4 regions of the Streptomyces sp. 2P-4 genome follow, and region 3 is predicted to be linked to each of the others. Evidence: riboswitches for the same ligand, from Rfam matches in the RefSeq annotation. Region 3 holds a riboswitch; each other region holds the start of a gene.
What was found. Region 3 has a riboswitch for cobalamin ahead of MUK52_RS07065 (ABC transporter substrate-binding protein). Riboswitches for the same ligand answer to the same signal wherever they lie in the genome.

Region 1: it holds a riboswitch for cobalamin, as region 3 does, so the genes downstream of both, MUK52_RS00965 (GHMP family kinase ATP-binding protein) here and MUK52_RS07065 (ABC transporter substrate-binding protein) in region 3, are expected to answer to the same signal.
Region 2: it holds a riboswitch for cobalamin, as region 3 does, so the genes downstream of both, metE (5-methyltetrahydropteroyltriglutamate--homocysteine S-methyltransferase) here and MUK52_RS07065 (ABC transporter substrate-binding protein) in region 3, are expected to answer to the same signal.
Region 4: it holds a riboswitch for cobalamin, as region 3 does, so the genes downstream of both, MUK52_RS09170 (energy-coupling factor ABC transporter permease) here and MUK52_RS07065 (ABC transporter substrate-binding protein) in region 3, are expected to answer to the same signal.

Annotation. Positions count from the first base shown of each region.
Region 1 is NZ_CP095011.1:200,587-204,932, forward strand. Features, by position in the region: gene MUK52_RS00950 (hemerythrin domain-containing protein) at 1-521, opposite strand, end outside; gene MUK52_RS00955 (hypothetical protein) at 658-882, opposite strand; gene MUK52_RS00960 (cold-shock protein) at 958-1,161, opposite strand; cobalamin riboswitch at 1,706-1,923, shown strand; gene MUK52_RS00965 (GHMP family kinase ATP-binding protein) at 2,055-2,927, shown strand; gene MUK52_RS00970 (cysteine synthase family protein) at 2,924-3,952, shown strand; gene MUK52_RS00975 (ATP-grasp domain-containing protein) at 3,949-4,346, shown strand, end outside.
Region 2 is NZ_CP095011.1:981,576-985,921, forward strand. Features, by position in the region: gene MUK52_RS03985 (short-chain fatty acyl-CoA regulator family protein) at 1-249, shown strand, start outside; gene metE (5-methyltetrahydropteroyltriglutamate--homocysteine S-methyltransferase) at 447-2,771, opposite strand; cobalamin riboswitch at 2,951-3,151, opposite strand; gene MUK52_RS03995 (alpha/beta hydrolase family protein) at 3,345-4,346, opposite strand, start outside.
Region 3 is NZ_CP095011.1:1,707,203-1,711,548, reverse strand. Features, by position in the region: gene MUK52_RS07070 (FecCD family ABC transporter permease) at 1-204, opposite strand, end outside; gene MUK52_RS07065 (ABC transporter substrate-binding protein) at 201-1,436, opposite strand; cobalamin riboswitch at 1,670-1,843, opposite strand; gene MUK52_RS07060 (helix-turn-helix domain-containing protein) at 2,096-2,968, shown strand; gene MUK52_RS07055 (DUF397 domain-containing protein) at 2,965-3,150, shown strand; gene MUK52_RS07050 (NAD(P)/FAD-dependent oxidoreductase) at 3,383-4,346, shown strand, end outside.
Region 4 is NZ_CP095011.1:2,195,669-2,200,014, forward strand. Features, by position in the region: gene MUK52_RS09155 (L-serine ammonia-lyase) at 1-134, shown strand, start outside; gene MUK52_RS09160 (AMIN-like domain-containing (lipo)protein) at 298-819, shown strand; gene MUK52_RS09165 (flavodoxin family protein) at 842-1,573, opposite strand; cobalamin riboswitch at 1,870-2,064, shown strand; gene MUK52_RS09170 (energy-coupling factor ABC transporter permease) at 2,094-2,786, shown strand; gene MUK52_RS09175 (energy-coupling factor ABC transporter substrate-binding protein) at 2,792-3,142, shown strand; gene cbiQ (cobalt ECF transporter T component CbiQ) at 3,146-3,895, shown strand; gene MUK52_RS09185 (energy-coupling factor ABC transporter ATP-binding protein) at 3,892-4,346, shown strand, end outside.

The sequences.
Region 1 (4,346 bases), 1.5 Mb from region 3:
CGGTCCACCATGCCCATGCCCGGCGCGAGGAGCTTGTTCGCGGGGGGTGTGGAGGGGCTCCCGGGGTGCGGGCGGGTCGGGGCGGTCTTCTTCGCCCGGCGGATGCGGTCGCCGAGCTCGTCGAGCGCCTCCTGGGAGCAGTTGTGCCGCAGCGTCGGGAAGAGGTTCTCCTCCTCGTCCCGGATGTGCGCGAGGACCTCGGTCCGCAGGGCGTCCACGCAGTCGGCGAAGCGCGCCCCGTCCGGGTCCGCTTCCTCCAGCTCCTTCAGCATCTCCTCGACGCGGGAGTGGTCGGCGATCTCCTTGTCGGCGATGGCGTCGCCGCCGTCGAGGTGCTCGCGCACGGCCGGATAGAGGTACTGCTCCTCCGCGACCGAGTGCCGGACGAGTTCGATGGTCAGCTGGTCGGCGATCCGCCGCCGCTCACCGCCCTCCGCGGCGGTCTCCAGCCGGCGGAAGAACTCCTTCACCTCGTCGTGGTCGGCGGTCAGCTCCCGCACCACGTCTCCACCGTGTCCCATGGGGTCTGCCCTTCCGGACGGCGGTCCGGACCGGGTGTCCGGACTCCTCCGCCGCCTGCCCCGTCGCCGCACACCCATGCGGAACCCGCCCCACCGGCGTCGGGGGGCGGCCGCGGTCCGGCGGTTCCCCGGCGGATCAGCGCGCGGGGAGCGCGCCGCGGGCCGCCGGGGGCCGGGCGGGCGGCAGGGCGGGCCTCAGCCCGTAGAGCCGCTCGCGCAGGGCGAAGAGGTCCCGGATCTTGCCGACCTGGGCCAGGCGGGCGAGGAGGGTGTCGATGCGGCGGTCGTCGCCGCGGTGCGCCGCCTGGAGGATCTCCTCGATGAGGCGGGCCGCTTGCAGGGCACGGTGCTCGCTGTCCACGGCAGGCCCCTACCCACGGAACGACCCGCCTAGTGCTGTGACCAGGAAGGTCTGCCGGCCGGTGCCGGCGGGCCGTCAGTGGCGGATGATGTTCTCCGCTTGCAGGCCCCGGTCCGACTGGGTGATGTCGAAGCTGACCTGCTCACCCTCGAGGAGCTCGCGGTAGCCGTTTCCGGTGATCCCCGAGTAGTGGGCGAAGACGTCCGGTCCTCCGCCGTCCTGGGCGATGAACCCGAACCCCTTCTCCGCGCTGAACCACTTGACCGTGCCCTTGGCCATCTTGCCTCCTGCTGCGAACTGCGGGCGGCCGCCCGGCTCCGGGCGGCGACACCCAGACCTACCGCGCACGGCGCCCGCAGCGCGGCTGCCACACCGACAGGTCACACGCTCCGGGCGTCTTTTCGCGCGGAGCGCGCGCCGTCCGAGGGGCCGGAGGCCGAGGCGCGGGTGTGCACGCCGGCGGACGAGGAGTTCGTGCAGCGGATTGCCGCGCTCGGGGTGCCGCTGGTAAGGACGGCGGGCCGGCTGCGCCCCGAGGGCGCCCGGCGGCGGCCCGTGGGCGCCTTCGCGGAACGGCTGGCTCGCGCCGGGGGACGTTCCGGACAACTTCCCCCGGCGGGGCGGCTTCCGCACCTCGCGGCGCCCCCTGCGGCAGTGCCTCGGAGAGGCGCGCCGGCGGGCCGGGCGGTGCTGGTCGGGCGCGGCGGGCGGGCACCCGCTGCGGCGCCGGCCCCGCGGTCCCGCCGACTGGGCGCCCCCGCGGGAACGGCGTACTTCACGCCAGCCGGCCGCAGGCGCCCTGTCGCGGCCCGCGCACGGCTGCCTACGCTGGCCGGGCAGTTGGTTCGCGTCACCGCTGCGGTGGCGCGTCGCAAGAGGGAACCCGGTGCGATTCCGGGACTGACCCGCAGCGGTGTGTGGGAACGAAAGCCGTCATCGGCACTGGTCTCCGTACGGGGCCCGGGAAGCGGCGGCCGGTAGGAGAGGGCCTGCGGGCCCGCGCCCACGAGTCCGAAGACCTGCCACTGCGCGCGTGCGGCACGCACGCGCTGTTCACGGTGACCTCGAGGGCCGGGTCGGCGGGACGGACGGGCAGGCGCGCACGCGGCGCGGCACGGCCCTCCTCTTCGCGCCCGCCTCCCCGGGGCCGGGCGACGAGGAGGGGGCCGTTCTTGACCAGGGCCGACGGGACCTTCGCCGGCGTGTGCCACGGAACGCTCGGCGAGCTCTGGCAGGGGCCGCTGCGCCCCTCCGCCGACCCGGACATCGCCCTCGTGTCGTTTCCCGTGCACCGGTACTCCCGCGTGTACTTCACGCCCGGGGCGGAGCCCGCGCCGGGGGCGCCGCAGCTCGGCCCGAAGGCGGCCCGCGCGGCCCTCCTGTTCGCCGAGCGGTACGGGCTGCGCCTGCCGGAGGGCCGCTGGACCGTGCACTCCGACCTGCCCACGGGCGTGGGGATGGCGAGTTCGACGGCGGACATCGTGGCCGTGCTGCGCTGCCTGAGCCGGGTGTTCTCGCTGCCCTTCGACCCCCGGGCGGCCGCCGGCGTCCTGTCGGCGATCGAGCGGTCGGACAGCGTCTTCCTCGACGAGTTCGCGCTGTACCTGAGCGGACGCCACCGGCTGGTGCGCAGGCTGGGCACCGGCATCGGCTTCCACACCGCCTACGCCGTGGAGCCGGGCACCGTGGACACCTCGGCGGTCACCGCGCTGCTGCTGCGGCAGTACCGGCGGCGCGCTCAGGAGTACGAGCGGTCCCTGGACGAGTTGCTCAAGGGGTTCGCCGCCGGGGACCCTGCCGCCGTGGCCCGGGCGTCGACCAGCAGTGCCGTGCTGTCCCAGGAGGCTCTGCCGAAACGTTCCTTCGACGCCGTCCTCGCCCACCGGGAGGAGTTCGGCGCGGACGGCGTCTTCGTCGCCCACACCGGATCGCTGGTCGGCTACCTGTTCACCGGCCGGATCGGCTTCCCCGCCCGGGAGCAACTCTCCGCCTTCTTCCGCTCCCTCGGCCACCAGTGCGCCTTCGCCCAAGGAGGATACGGGTGATTCACCCCCACATCGCGGACGCCCTCAAGGCCCCCGCCCTCGTCGCCCTGACGGAGGGCGCCGTCCTCGTCCGCTTCGAGTCCATGAAGGTCTACTCGGCGCTCGCCGCCGTCGCGCGCCTGCTGGAGGAGGGCAGGGTGCGGCCGGGGCAGACCCTCGTCGACAGCTCCAGCGGGATCTACGCCCACGCCCTGGCCCTGGCGTGCCACCGCCACGGCATGCGCTGCCACATCGTCGCCTCGACGACCGTGGACGCCACCACCCGCGCCCAGCTGGAGATCCTGGGGGCCACGGTCGAGCAGGTCGCGCCGTCGCGGGACCTCAGGCTCGACCAGGAGCTGCGCGTGCGCCGGGTCCGGGAGATCCTCGCCGAGCGTCCGGACGTCCACTGGATGCGGCAGTACCACGACGACGTCCACTACCTGGGCTACCGGGAGGTCGCCGACCTCGTCGCGGACGCGCTCCCGGCCGGCCGGGGGCGGCTGACCGTCGTCGGCGGGGTCGGGTCCGGCGCCTCGACGGGCGGGCTGGTGGAGCACCTGCGGCAGCGCGACCCGGCCGTGCGGCTGGTCGGCGTCCAGCCGTTCGGCAGCGTGACCTTCGGCAGCCAGGACCACCACGACCCGGAGGCCATCATCGCGGGGATCGGCTCCTCGATCGACTTCGCCAACGTCCGCCACCACCTGTACGACACCGTGCACTGGATGGACTTCACGCACGCCATGGCCGGGACGGTGGCGCTGATGCGCGAACACGCCGTCTTCGCGGGCCTGTCCACCGGCGCCGCCTACCTGGCCGCCGTCCACGAGGCGCGCCGCCATCCGGACGACCTCCACCTCGTGGTCGGGGCCGACACGGGGCACCGGTACGTGGACCGCGTGCACTCCCGGCACGCCGAGGCACTCGACCCGGCCTGCCTCAAGCCGTTCGAGGTCGGAGCCCCCGAGGAGATGGCCATGCCCTGGTCGACGATGGCGTGGGACCGCAAGGGGCGCCCCGGCGCGCGGGCGGGGCGTGCCGCATGACCGTGGCCTGCCTGGAATCGCTCACCTTCGGCCTCGGGCACCTGGTGCGGGCCGCGGAGTCGCTCGGCGAGCGGCTCGTGCTGCTCACCCGGGACGCCGGCTACTACGCCCACGAGCTGGGCCTGTTGGAGCCCGGTGCGCTGGACGTCGTCGCCGTCGACACCTTCGACACCGCCGCCGTCGCGGCGGAGCTGCACCGGCTGCCGGGGCTGCGCGGGCTGATCAGCTCGACGGACACGTGGACCCTGGCCGGCGCCGAGCTGACGGCCCGCTTCGGCCTGCCCGGCGCGCCGCCCGAGGTGCTGCGGCTCACCCGCGACAAGGCCCGCGTACGCACCCTGCTGCACCGGGCGGGGCTCTCGCGGGCGCCCGCCGCCGAGGCCCCCGACGCGGA
Region 2 (4,346 bases), 730 kb from region 3:
TGGGGCGAGCCCGGCAAGACCTTCGCGATCGGCCTGGGCTGCGAGATCCGCCACGCGCCCAGGCTCGTCTACTCCGACGGCCTCGACCTCGGCAACGCCTCCGCAGCCACACCCATCGGCATGGGCTGCCGGCTCTGCGAACGGCTGGACTGCCCCCAGCGCGCGGTCCCGCCGCTGGGCCGCCCGCTCGCGGTCGACGAGAACAGCAGCACCTTCATCCCGTACCCGGTCGCCCACGACCGGGGGTGAGCGGCGGCCCCATGCGCATGTTCCGACGGCAGGCGCGCGGCCGGCGGCTCTGGACTTCCTGCTGGAGCGCAAGGGCCGGGAGGCCGTCCTCACCCTCAACCGGCGCTGCGCCCGCCGGCCTCGGAGCCATGTCCGCCCCAGCGCTCGACGGCCCGGTGCCGGACGCGGAAACCGTGTCCGGCACCGGGTGGTACGGATCAGGCGTCGTCGCCGGCGAGAGCGGCTCGAACCTCACGGGCGGCGGCGACCAGGTTCTCCAGGGAGGCACGGGTCTCGGTCCAGCCACGGGTCTTCAGGCCGCAGTCGGGGTTGACCCACAGCCGCTCGGCCGGGATGGCCTCCAGGCCTGTCCGCAGCAGACCGGCCGCCTCCCCGGCGCTGGGGACGCGCGGTGAGTGGATGTCCCACACGCCGGGGCCCGCCGCGCGGGGGTAGCCGTGGGCGGCGAGTTCCCGCGCGACCTGCATGTGGGAGCGGGCGGCTTCCAGGCTGATGACGTCGGCGTCGAGGTCGTCGATGGCCTGGACGATGTCGCCGAACTCCGCGTAGCACATGTGGGTGTGGATCTGGGTGTCCGGCCGGACCCCGCTGGTGGTGAGCCGGAACGCCTCGGTGGCCCAGGCCAGGTAGTCGGCGCGGTCGGCGGCCCGCAGCGGCAGGGTTTCCCGGAGAGCCGGCTCGTCCACCTGGATCACGGCCGTCCCCGCGGCCTCCAGATCGTTCACCTCGTCCCGCAGGGCGAGCGCCACCTGGCGGGCGGTGTCCCCGAGCGGCTGGTCGTCCCGTACGAAGGACCAGGCGAGCATCGTGACCGGCCCGGTGAGCATCCCCTTGACCGGCTTGGACGTCAGGGACTGCGCGTACGAGGTCCAGCGCACCGTCATGGGCTCGGGGCGCGAGATGTCCCCCGCCAGCACCGGAGGCCGGACGTAGCGCGTGCCGTACGACTGCACCCAGCCGTGCTGCGTGGCCAGGTAGCCGGTGAGCTGCTCGGCGAAGTACTGGACCATGTCGTTGCGTTCGGGCTCGCCGTGCACCAGGACGTCGATGCCGGTCTTCTCCTGGAAGGAGACGACCTCCTCGATCTCGCCCTTGATCCGTGCCTCGTAGCCCGCCGTGTCGATCCGTCCGGCCCGCAGGTCGGCGCGGGCCGCGCGCAGCTCGTCGGTCTGCGGGAAGGAGCCGATCGTGGTGGTCGGCAGCAGCGGCAGGCGCAGGTGCGCCCGCTGGGCGGCGGCCCGCTCGGCGTACGGCCGGCCGCGGCGCCCGTCGGCGTGCGTGACGGCCGCGGTGCGGGCCCGTACGGCCGGGTCGTGGGTGAGGGCGGATCCGGCGCGGGAGGCCAGGTCGGCCCGGTTCGCGGCGAGTTCGGCGGTGATCGTGTCCGTGCCCCGGCCGAGCCCGCGGGCCAGAACGGCGATCTCCCGGGTCTTCTGCCGGGCGAACGCGAGCCAGCGGCGGACCTGCGGGTCGAGGTCGCGCTCGGCGTCGGCGTCCAGCGGAACGTGCAGCAGGGAGCAGGAGGCGGCGACGTCCACCCGGTCGGCGAGGCCGAGCAGCGTGCCCAGGGTGGCGAGGGACTTCCGGAAGTCGTTGATCCAGATGTTGCGGCCGTTGACGATGCCCGCGACGAGCCTCTTGCCGGGCAGGCCACCGACCGCCGCGAGGTCGTCCAGGTTGGCCGCTCCCGCTTCCGTGAAGTCGAGCGCCAGGCCCTCGACCGGAGCCGCGGCCAGGACGGGCAGGGCCTCGCCCAGCCTGCCGAAGTACGAGGCGACCAGCAGCTTCGGCCGGTCGGCGGCGGCGCCCAGCTCCCGATAGGCGCGGGCGGCTGCGTTCAGATCGGCCGGGGTGCGGTCCTGGACGAGGGCGGGCTCGTCGAGCTGCACCCACTCGGCGCCGGCGGCGTGCAGGTCGGCGAGCACCTGCGCGTAGACCGGGAGCAGCCGGTCCAGCAGGGTCAGCGGCTCGAAGTCCGCTGACACTCCGGGAGCCGGCTTGGCCAGCAGCAGGTAGGTGATCGGACCGACGAGGACCGGGCGGGCGGTGTACCCGAGCGCGACGGCCTCCCGCAGTTCCGCCACCTGCTTCACGGAGTTCGCGGTGAACACGGTGCCCGGGCCGAGCTCAGGTACCAGGTAGTGGTAGTTCGTGTCGAACCACTTGGTCATCTCCAGCGGCGCCACGTCCTGCGTGCCGCGGGCCATCGCGAAGTATCCGTCCAGGGCGTCGGCTTCCACCGCCCCGCGGTGCCGCTCGGGAGCAGCGCCGACCATGACGCTGGTGTCCAGCACGTGGTCGTAGTGCGAGAAATCACCGGTCGGTACTTCGTGGATACCGTCCTCGGCCAGCTGCTGCCAGTGCGAGCGCCGCAGGCCGGCCGCGGTCTCCCGGAGGGCGTCGGCAGTGACGCGGCCCTTCCAGTAGCCCTCGACGGCCTTCTTCAGTTCGCGGTTCCGACCCTGGCGGGGGTACCCGTACACGGTGGCTCGTGCTGCCGCGGCTGCGGGCTTGGCTGTCACGGAACTCTCCTTCGCGAGATGTGTCCAGGAACATCCCGGCAGCGGGACGCGGACGCGAAGGAACGACGGAACGGGCGGCCGACGCCGCGGACGGAGGCCCGCACGTGCCGCTCGCTGTGTACGCCGACCCGCCCACGAGGTCACCGGGATGTCCGCACACGGAATCGTCCGCGTGCGGGCAACGGGCAGGTCTTCGGACTCGCGGGCACGCCTGCCGGTTCCCCGGCGGGCACCTACTGGCCGTCGCTTCCCAGGACCGTTGTCCGGTCCCAGTGCGTATGACGGCGGTCGTTCCCGCTCACCGCTGCGGGGCAGTCCCGGATTCCCACCGGGTTCCCTCTTGCGACGCATCCCGCCTGGAGGGCGGGGCGAACCAGCTGCACCGGCCACCCTAGGCCGCACGCCCGCTCAGCGGCGACCCGCTTCCACCATCCGGACACGGAAACGAGATGCCCCCGTCGATGCGCGCGCCTTCCTGACGGGCCGGGACCCGCACAGAGCGCGTCGCCGTCGGAGAGGCGCCGCGGCGCGGCTGCACCGGCCGACGGCCCTGCCGCGGTCCGGGCCGGGTGGTCATCGTGTCGGTCCTTCGGTTTCGACGGAGGCCAGGAACTTCCGCTGGTCTTCCAGGAAGCCGTCGGCGAACAGGGCCCTCGGCGCGCACAGCGCGGTCAGGGTGAGGCGGAGTGCGGAGTTCTCGACGTCCTGCCTGACCAGGCCGTGCGTGGCGTCCGGGTAGCGGCCGACGCGCAGCGCGGGCCCCGGCAGCAGCCGCCGGTAGGCGGCCTCGGTGTCGGCGGTGTCCACGTTCATGTCGTGTCCGGCGAGCACCAGCAGGACGGGCACCCCGCGCAGCGCCGGCAGGTCGGCGCTCGCGTCGGCGGTGTGGTTCTTGGAGACGAACCTCCAGCGGGCGGCCGTCATGCCCTGCGGATCGCCGACGGCGCGTACGTACTCCTCGTACGGGGCGCCCCGCCCGAGCAGTTCCAGGCCCGTCTCGCGGCGGCGCAGGGCGGCGGCGACCTCGGCGTCGGAGGCGCCGTCGCGGCGCAGCTCGGCGAGGAGGTGGTAGCGGCCTTGCCGGTGCCAGTTGACGGCGGGTGAGACGGCGATGACAAAGCGGATGCCGGGGTTCTTGGCGGCGATCTTGGGCAGGACCCAGCCGGCCTGGCTGGCGCCCCACAGGCCGATCCGGCGGCTGTCGACGTCCGGCCGCTGCCGGGCCCAGGCGATGGCGTCGACGGCCTCCTGGGCGCGGTCGTCCATGGACTGGTCGAGCCAGTCTCCGGGCGAGCCGCCCACGCCCGGCTTGTTCCAGGACAGCGAGGCGTATCCGGCTCGGGCGAAGGACTCCCAGATCGGCCGGTAGAAGGTGTCGTGGGTGGCGTCGACGGGGCCGTCCCCGTGCACGAAGACCACCAGCGGGAAGGGCCCCTTCCCCTGTTCGGGCAGGGCCAGCACGCCGTCCAGGGTCCGGCCGTCCCGGCGTACCGTCACAGCCTCCTCGCGCAGGTCGTAGGTGTGCTGCCAGACCACCAGCCCGCCCAGGCCCGCCGCGGCGACCGCCAGTGCGGC
Region 3 (4,346 bases):
GAACAGCACCCGCACCACCTCGGCGACCGGCACGGGATGGGAGCCGGTGGCGATGGCGAGGACGAACAGCACGGCGGTGCCGGCCGCGAGTGCGAGGACGACGGCGAGGCGCCGCCGCACCGGCCGCGGCCCCGCGGGCGGAGTGTCCGCGTCCGGGGCCGCTGCCGGCGCGGGTGCCGGCACGGTCGTCTGATGTGTCGTCACGCCTTCGGCACCGGCTGGTAGAAGGTGAAGGAGTGGCCCTCGGCCTGGTCCGGGTGCATCAGCGCGAACAGGTCGGCGAGGACCAGGTCCGGGCGCAGCACGCCCCGCTCGAAGTAGTCGTTGCCGCCGCCGGGGCCGAGCGCCTTCGTGTTCGTCCACACGGCGCCGTCGGACACCGCCTTCAGCTGCCCGTACCGGCTGTCGGCCTTGACCGCGTCGGCGGTGGACTTCCACTTCTGGTCGGCGATCCAGACCGGGGCCTGGCCGGCCTTGGCGTACACGGCCTCGAAGTTCAGCTGCATGCCGCCGGTGCCTGCCTCGCCGGCCCACGGGTAGGTGCCGCCCGCGTCCTTGATCAGCCGGGCGGCGTAGCTGCCTCCGGCGGGCATGGACCACGTGCCCTGGTACATCGTGCCGGGCAGCACCTCGACGGGCTTGCCCGCCTTGGCCGCCTGGGCGCCCTTCTCCGCGACCTTCCGGTAGTCGCCCTCGATGGTGTCGAACACCTCGCCCGCCCGCTTCTCGGCGCCCGTGAGCGCGGCCATCGCCTTGACCCACTCGGCCCGGCCGAGCGGACTGGCCTCCAGCCACTCGGCGTTGGCGACCACGGCGATGCCTGCCTGGCGGAGCTTCGGGTACTGCGGGTCGTCGGTGCCCTGGGTCATGAGCACGTCCGGCTTCGCCCCGATGACGGTTTCGGCGTTGAGCGTGCGGTCCTTGGCGTACTCGGTGACCCTGCCCGCCTTCACCCGCTCGATCACCTGGGCGGAGGAGATGTTCGCGCTGCTCGCCACTCCGGTCAGGACGTCCAGGGTGCCGGTCTCGGTCAGCAGCGGCAGGTGGGTCGTCGAGGCGGAGTACAGGCTCCTGACGGGCACGGTGACCTGCTGCGCGGACGCCAGTTCACCGGTCAGCTCCGGCTTGGGAGCACCGCACTTGACCAGCACGTACGACTCGGGCTTCCCCTTGGGGAAGGGCTCCTTCACGGTGAGGACCTGGTAGCTCTTCTCGTACCGGAGGGTGAAGTTCTCGGCGTGCTTCACCGTCGACTTCACCGGGAAGTAGTCCTTGGCCGGGTCGAAGTCCTTGATGCACCCCTCACCCTCGGCCCGCGCCTCGGGGCCGGCTGTCGTGCCGGCGTCGCCGCCGCAGGCGGTGAGCGTGAGGGCGGCGGCGACGAAGGCCGCCGCGGTGGCCCGACGGCGGCCGGGCATGACGGATCGTACGGACAAAGTGACTCCTGGTGGCGTTCGTCGGCCGCGCGTGAGGGCACTGCGGTGCGCGGATGCGGCGTGGGGGAAGGAACCCGCAGGGGGTCAGAACCCGGGGAAACGGGACTGTGGGTGAAGCCGGTCAGGCCGGTCGGGCCGGTCAGGCCGGAGCACGGGCAGCACGGGGCCGCCTCCGCACGAACGCAGGCACACGGGTGCCACCGCCTCTCCCGGGGAAATCCGCCCCTTGCATCGAGGTGCGACGGCGTGAGTCTCCTGACTCGGGATCACAGCTTCTCCGGCCTTCCCACCCCGGACGGGGCGGTGGCCTGGGGCGGAGTCGCTCCCCCTACACAGTGGCGGTACCGTGCCGGAATCCCACCGGCTTCCTCGTTCCGCCGTCGCTTGACGGACGGAAGCATCGCAGACCGCCCGCCGCCCCGCCAGACCCGCCCCTGTGCGTTCAGCCACAGGGCACGGCAGTTCAGGACAGGGCGGGGCGCACGGCATCGAGCTCCGGCCGCCCCACCGGTCGGACCGTCGTGATCCAGTACAGGGGCCCGTACGGTGCGTCAGCGTACGGGCACATTCGGTGGACGGTACGGCGCGCCGGCCGCCACCCTGGGTGCTGTCGATCGCGGGGATACGACCTGTACGTACGGACCTGGAGGTGGCCGCGGATGACGACGCACGCCGAGGCGGGCGACAACGACGACCTGGTGGCGTCCTGCGAGACGGAACGGGAGCCCGGCCCCTCGGACAGTCTGCGGACCTTCGGAGCCGTCGTCCAGGCCCTGCGCGAGCACGCGGGCCTCAGCAGGGTGCAGTTCGGGGAACTGGTCCGCTTCTCCCGGCACACCGTGGAATCGGTGGAGCTGGGGCGGCGGATGCCGGACGAGTCGTTCGTCGACCGCGCCGAGGAAGCCACGGGAAACACGGGCGCGTTGAGGAAGGCCGCCCCGCACCTGAGCCGGGGCGACGCAGGGCTCGCCGCCTGGTTCCGGCAGTGGGCGCGGCTGGAGAAGACGGCGGTGAGCCTGTGCACGTACGAGTGCCGGCTGGTGCCGGGTCTTCTGCAGTCGGAGGACTACGCGCGCGCCGTGTTCGAGGGAACCGTGCCGGTGGTGCCGGACGACCGGCTGGCGGACTTCATGGCCAGCCGGATGGAACGGCAGCGGATGCTGTGCGAACGGCCGACGACACCGTTCAGCTTCATCGTCGAAGAGCACGTCCTCCGCCGCCGGTTCGGGAGCACGCAGCAGATGCGGGAGCTGTACGACCACGTCCTGAAGCTGAGCGCCCCGCGGAACGTGACGCTTCAGGTCGTGCCGTTGCAGGCCGGGTTGCACGCGTGCCTGGACGGGCCGCTTCAACTCCTGGAAACGCCTAGGGGGCAGCGGCTCGGCTACTCCGAAGGGCAGCAGAACGGCCGCCTGATCTCCGATCCGAAAGAGGTGAGTCTGCTCCACCAGCGCTATGACACACTGCGCTCGCAGGCCCTGAACGCCAAGGACTCGCGGGGTCTGCTGGAGCGACTCCGAGGAGAACTATGAGCACGACGGAACTGGCGTGGTCCAAGTCCAGCTACAGCGGCAGCCAGGGTGACAGCTGCGTCGAGGTCGCTGTCACCGCGCAGGCCGTCCACGTACGCGACTCCAAGGACGCCACCCGCCCCGCCCTCGCGGTCGGCCGGGATGGCTGGGCGCGCTTCGTCGCGTTCGCGGCGGGGGCCTGAGGCGGGGCACGGCGCGGGGACGGACGGTTCGGCGACTGTCGCCGCAGGCGACTGCGGGGCGGCAGCGGCCGGGCCCTGGCCTTGGCTGTCGTGCGTGGGGTGAGGTGGGTCACATGCTGTCACAGCAGCCTGGGCTTCGGTGTCTTGAGGGCGCAAAGCCCTGAAGGCCGCAGGCAGCCCAGTCGTGCTGCTCGTGCCTCGGGGCGTCACCGATCCGAGGGGAGCGCACATCGTGAAGCACCGCATCGTCGTCCTCGGCGCCGGCTACGCCGGGGCCCACGTCGCCGGAATGCTGGCCCGGCGGCTGTCCGCGGCGGACACCGAGCTGATCGTGGTCAACGCCGAACCGGACTTCGTCCAGCGGCTGCGGCTGCACCAGCTCGCGGCCGGCCAGGAGATCGCGGCTCCCGCGCTCTCCGAGGTCTTCGCGGGCACGGCGGTCCGGCTGCGGCAGGCCCGTGTCACCGCCGTCGAGCCGGAGCGCCGGGTCGTCGCCGTGGCCGGCCCCGACGGCGCCGCCGAACTCGGCTACGACACGCTCGTCTACGCCCTCGGCAGCCACGGGGCCCGCCACTGCGTCCCCGGTGCGGCCGAGCACGCCTTCGACGTCTCCGCCCGGCCCTCCGCACTGAGCCTGCGCGAGCGCCTGGACGGCCTGGCCCGGCAGGGCGCCGGCGGCAGGGTGCTCGTCGTCGGCGACGGGCTGACCGGCATCGAGACCGCCACGGAGATCGCCGAGTCGCGGCCCGCCCTGTCCGTGACCCTGGTGGCCCGCGGCGAGCTCGGCGCCACGCTGTCCTCCGGAGCCCGCGAGCACCTGCGCCGGGCCTGTGACCGGCTGGGCGTCACCGTGCGGGAGCACACGGAGGTCGCGGCCGTCGAAGCGGCGCGCGTGCGGTGCGCCGACGGCGCGGTCCTGGAGTCCGACGCGACCGTGTGGACGGCCGGGTTCGCGGTCAGTCCCCTCGCCGCCGCCGGCGGTCTCGACGTCACCGAGGACGGCCGGATCGTCGTCGACCGGACGATGCGGTCGGTCTCGCACCCGGACGTCTACGCCGTCGGCGACTGCGCCTTCGCCACCGGCGACAACGGCCTGCCGCTGCCGATGTCCTGCGCCTCGGCCGGATACACCGGCAGGCAGGCCGTGGAGGCGATCACGGCACGTCTGACCGGCCGCAGGGCGCCGAGGAACGTCA
Region 4 (4,346 bases), 490 kb from region 3:
TGCGCGGCGACGGCTCCCACAAGGTCTCCCTCGACAAGGTCATCAAGACCATGAAGGAGACAGGCGCCGACATGAAGATCAAGTACAAGGAGACGGCGCGCGGCGGCCTCGCCGTCAACGTCATCGAGTGCTGACACCGGCCGGCTGAGCCGGGCGGACGCGGGCAGAAGGGGCGGACCCCACCAGGTTCACCCCTTCTGCCCGATTTTTTTGCGTTTTGCTGCAACCATGGGCATGCACGGCGTGTCTTCAGGAGCGACAACCTGTCCCCGTCTCTCGAAAGAACAGGGGGACGCCATGAACCACCTGCGCCGCCGGCGGACCGCGGCCCTGGCCACCGGAGTCCTGCTCACCGCCGCCCTCGCCCTCGCCGCACCGGCCTCCACGGCCGCGGCCCCCTCCGGCCGGGCCCCGGCCACCCCGCTCGTCGTGGGCGCCCGCTGGGCCGGGCACTGCGCGTACGACCGGATCGTCATCGACCTGAAGGGGTACGTGCCCGACGCGGACGTCACCCGCGTCCCCGCGCTCCACCAGGACGGCTCCGGGGCGCCCGTCCCGCTGGCCGGGAAGCACTTCCTCCAGATCCGGCTGCACCCCGCCGCGGCGCACCTGCGCTCCGGCGAGGGCACCTACCGCGGGCCCAAGCTGGTCCGGACGAACCTGCCCGCGCTCAAGGGCCTCGCCATGACCGGCGACTTCGAGGGGTACGTCACCTTCGGCGCCGCCTTCGACAGCAGGCCCTCGTACAAGGCGTTCACGCTCCGCTCGCCCGACCGGTTCGTGGTCGACATCGCGCACCGGAACGTGTGCTGCGGCTGACCGGCACCGGCCGGGCCGCCCGTCAGCGGTGTTCCGGGTTGGGGAAGTCGAAGCGGCAGCCGGCGTCCCACAGCGAGCGCTGGTTGCCGTGGGCCGGGATGCCGCCGGAGCGCTTGAGCAGCGCCGCGAGGTGCATGAGGTTCCACGACATGAAGGCGGTGTTGCGGTTGGTGAAGTCGTTCTCGGGGCCGCCCGATCCCGGGTCCAGGTAGGAGGGGCCGGGCCCGGCCTCGCCGATCCAGCCGGCGTCGGCCTGCGGCGGGATCGCGTAGCCGAGGTGCTGGAGGCTGTACAGGATGTTCATCGCGCAGTGCTTGACGCCGTCCTCGTTGCCGGTGACGAGCGCCCCGCCGACCCGGCCGTAGTAGGCGTACTGGCCGTGCTCGTTCAGCAGGGAGGAGCAGGCGTAGAGGCGCTCGATCACCTGCTTCATGACGGAGCTGTTGTCGCCGAGCCAGATCGGCCCGCACAGGACCAGGATGTCCGCGTCCATGACCCGGCTGTACAGGACGGGCCACTGGTCCGTCTCCCAGCCGTGCTCGGTCATGTCCGGCCAGACGCCGGTGGCGATGTCGTGGTCGACGGCGCGGACGACCGAGGTGCGGGCGCCGGCCGACTCCATGACGGCGCGGCTGCGGTCGATGAGGCCCTCGGTGTTGCTGGTCTCCGGCGAGCGCTTGAGCGTGCAGTTGACGAAGAGGGCGGTGAGGTCGGAGTAGTCGTACGGGTTCGCGGTGTCGGGTTCGGCGGCCACGGCTCCACCCTGCGCGGCCCCCGCCGGCCCCGCCAGCGGACGGCACCCGTCCGGGGGGCGGGCCCGTTCCGCGGCTCCGGCGCACGCCGGTGGGAGCACGGCGGCGGAATCACGCCGGGCCGTGCGCCGGGGGCTCTCCGGGGGACCGAACGGGCGCCGCAAGGGCGGAAACACGCGGCGGAACGGCGGCTCCGGCTGCTCCCGGAGAGCGCGTACGCCGCCGGACGGCCCGGAAGCGGAATCCGGCTCGGGCGTGCGCTCGCCCACACCGGCTTGTTCCGGGTCCGTGCGGGCCATTAGGGTCAGCGGGCCTTGGTGTTCGGGAAACCGGTGGAAGACCGGTGCGGCCCTCGCCACTGTGAACGGGAAGTCCGGCTCCACTCCTGCGGGAAGCCACTGGGCGGCGCGGGGTGATCCGCACCGCCCGGGAAGGCGGAGCCAGGGCGGCATGACCCGTGAGCCAGGAGACCGGCCGGGGCGTGCTGTCCATCCACGAGGTGCTGGAGAGGTCTCCCCACACATGCACATAGCCGAGGGGTTTCTGCCCCCGCTGCACGCGGCCGCCTGGGGCGCCGCGTCCGCTCCCTTCGTCGTCCACGGCGTCCGCGCACTCACCCGCGAGGTGAAGGAGAACCCGGAGAGCACCCTGCTCCTGGGCGCGTCCGGAGCCTTCACCTTCGTCCTTTCCGCCCTGAAGATCCCCTCTGTGACGGGCAGTTGCTCGCACCCGACGGGGACCGGGCTCGGGGCGATCCTGTTCCGGCCGCCGATCATGGCGGTGCTCGGCACGATCACCCTGCTCTTCCAGGCGCTGCTGCTCGCGCACGGCGGCCTGACCACCCTCGGCGCCAACGTCTTCTCCATGGCGATCGCCGGCCCGTGGGCGGGCTTCGGGGTCTACCTGCTGCTGCGGCGGTCCGGCGCCCCGCTGATGGTGTCCGTGTTCTTCGGCGCCTTCACCGCGGACCTGGTCACCTACTGCGTCACCTCCGTGCAGCTGGCGCTCGCCTTCCCCGACCCGGGCAGCGGCGTCGCCGGCGCCCTCGCGAAGTTCGGCGGCATCTTCGCCGTCACCCAGATCCCGCTGGCGGTCAGCGAAGGCCTGCTGACGGTCCTGGTGATGCGGCTGCTGATGCAGTCCAGCAAGTCCGACCTGGTCCGGCTGGGCGTCGCCAAGCTCGCCGGCCGCTCCGACCGGAAGGCGGCGGCGTGATGGGCATGAGCCGGAACGCGAAGATCAACACCCTGCTGCTGCTCGTGGTCGCCGCCCTCGCGGTGCTCCCCCTCGCGCTGGGCCTCGGCGAGGGCAGGGAGGAGCCGTTCGCCGGCGCCGACGCCCAGGCCGAAGCGGCGATCACCGAGCTCAGGCCCGACTACGAGCCGTGGTTCACCCCGCTGTACGAGCCGCCGTCCGGCGAGGTCGAGTCGGCCCTGTTCGCCCTCCAGGCGGCCCTCGGCGCGGGCGTCCTCGCCTACTACTTCGGGGTGCGCAGGGGCCGCCGCCAGGGCGCCGCGGCCGCGGCGGCCATCGCATCGGGCACCCCGGGCGACACGCGCGCGGAGGGCTAGCCGGTGCTGCCGATCGACGTGGCTGCGCACGGCAGCCGCTGGCGCGGCCGGCACCCCCTGGAGAAGGCCCTGCTGGGGCTCGGGCTGACGGTCACGGCCGTGTGCCTTCCGCCCTGGCCCGGCGGGCCCCTGGTCGCCGCGGCGACCCTCGCCGTCCTGCTCGGGCCGGCGGGCGTCGCCGGGCGGCAGCTGTGGCGGGCCTTCCGGATCCCGCTGGGCTTCTGCTTCACCGGTGCGCTGCCGCTGCTCTTCGCGGTCGGCGGCGCGGCCGGGCCCGTGTCGCTCGCACCGGACGGGCCGCGGCACGCGGGCGAACTGCTGCTGCGCACGTCCGCCGCGTCCCTGGGCGTCCTGCTGTTCGCGTTCACCACCCCCGTCTCGGACGTGCTGCCCCGGCTGGTCCGGGCCGGGGTGCCGGCGCCCGTGGTGGACGTGGCGCTCGTGATGTACCGCATCGGGTTCCTGCTGCTGGACTCGCTGGCGCAGGTCCGGCGGGCCCAGGCGGCCCGGCTGGGGCACGCGGACCGGGCCGCGGTGTGGCGGTCGCTGGCCGGGCTCGCAGCGACCTCGTTCGTCCGGGCCTTCGACCGGGCGGCGCGGCTCCAGTCCGGCCTCGCCGGGCGCGGGTACGACGGGGCGCTGCGCGTGCTCGTTCCCGAGGCCGCCCTGTCCCGGCGCTTCCTCGCGGCCTCGGCGGCCCTCATCGCGGGCCTGGTCGCGCTGACCTACACCCTGGAGGGGCTGTACTCGTGAACCCGTTGGTGGAACTGGCCGGAGCGGGCTACGCCTACGAGGACGGCCCGGCGGTGCTGGACGGCGTGGACTTCTCCATCGCCGAGGGCCGGGCGCTGGTCCTGCTGGGCCGCAACGGCAGCGGCAAGACCACGCTGATGCGGCTGCTGAGCGGCGGGCTGCGGCCGGCCTCCGGGGAACTCCTGCTGGACGGGACGCCGGTGGCGTACGACCGGGCGGGCCTGACCCGCCTGCGCAAGGCGGTCCAGCTGGTCGTCCAGGACCCGGACGACCAGCTGTTCGCGGCCTCCGTCGAACAGGACGTCTCCTTCGGCCCGATGAACCTGGGCCTGTCGGCCGCCGAGGTGCGGGCACGCGTCGGGGAGGCGCTGTCCGCACTCGGCATCACCGCGCTGCGGGACCGGCCGACGCACCTGCTGTCGTACGGGCAGCGCAAACGGGCGGCGATCGC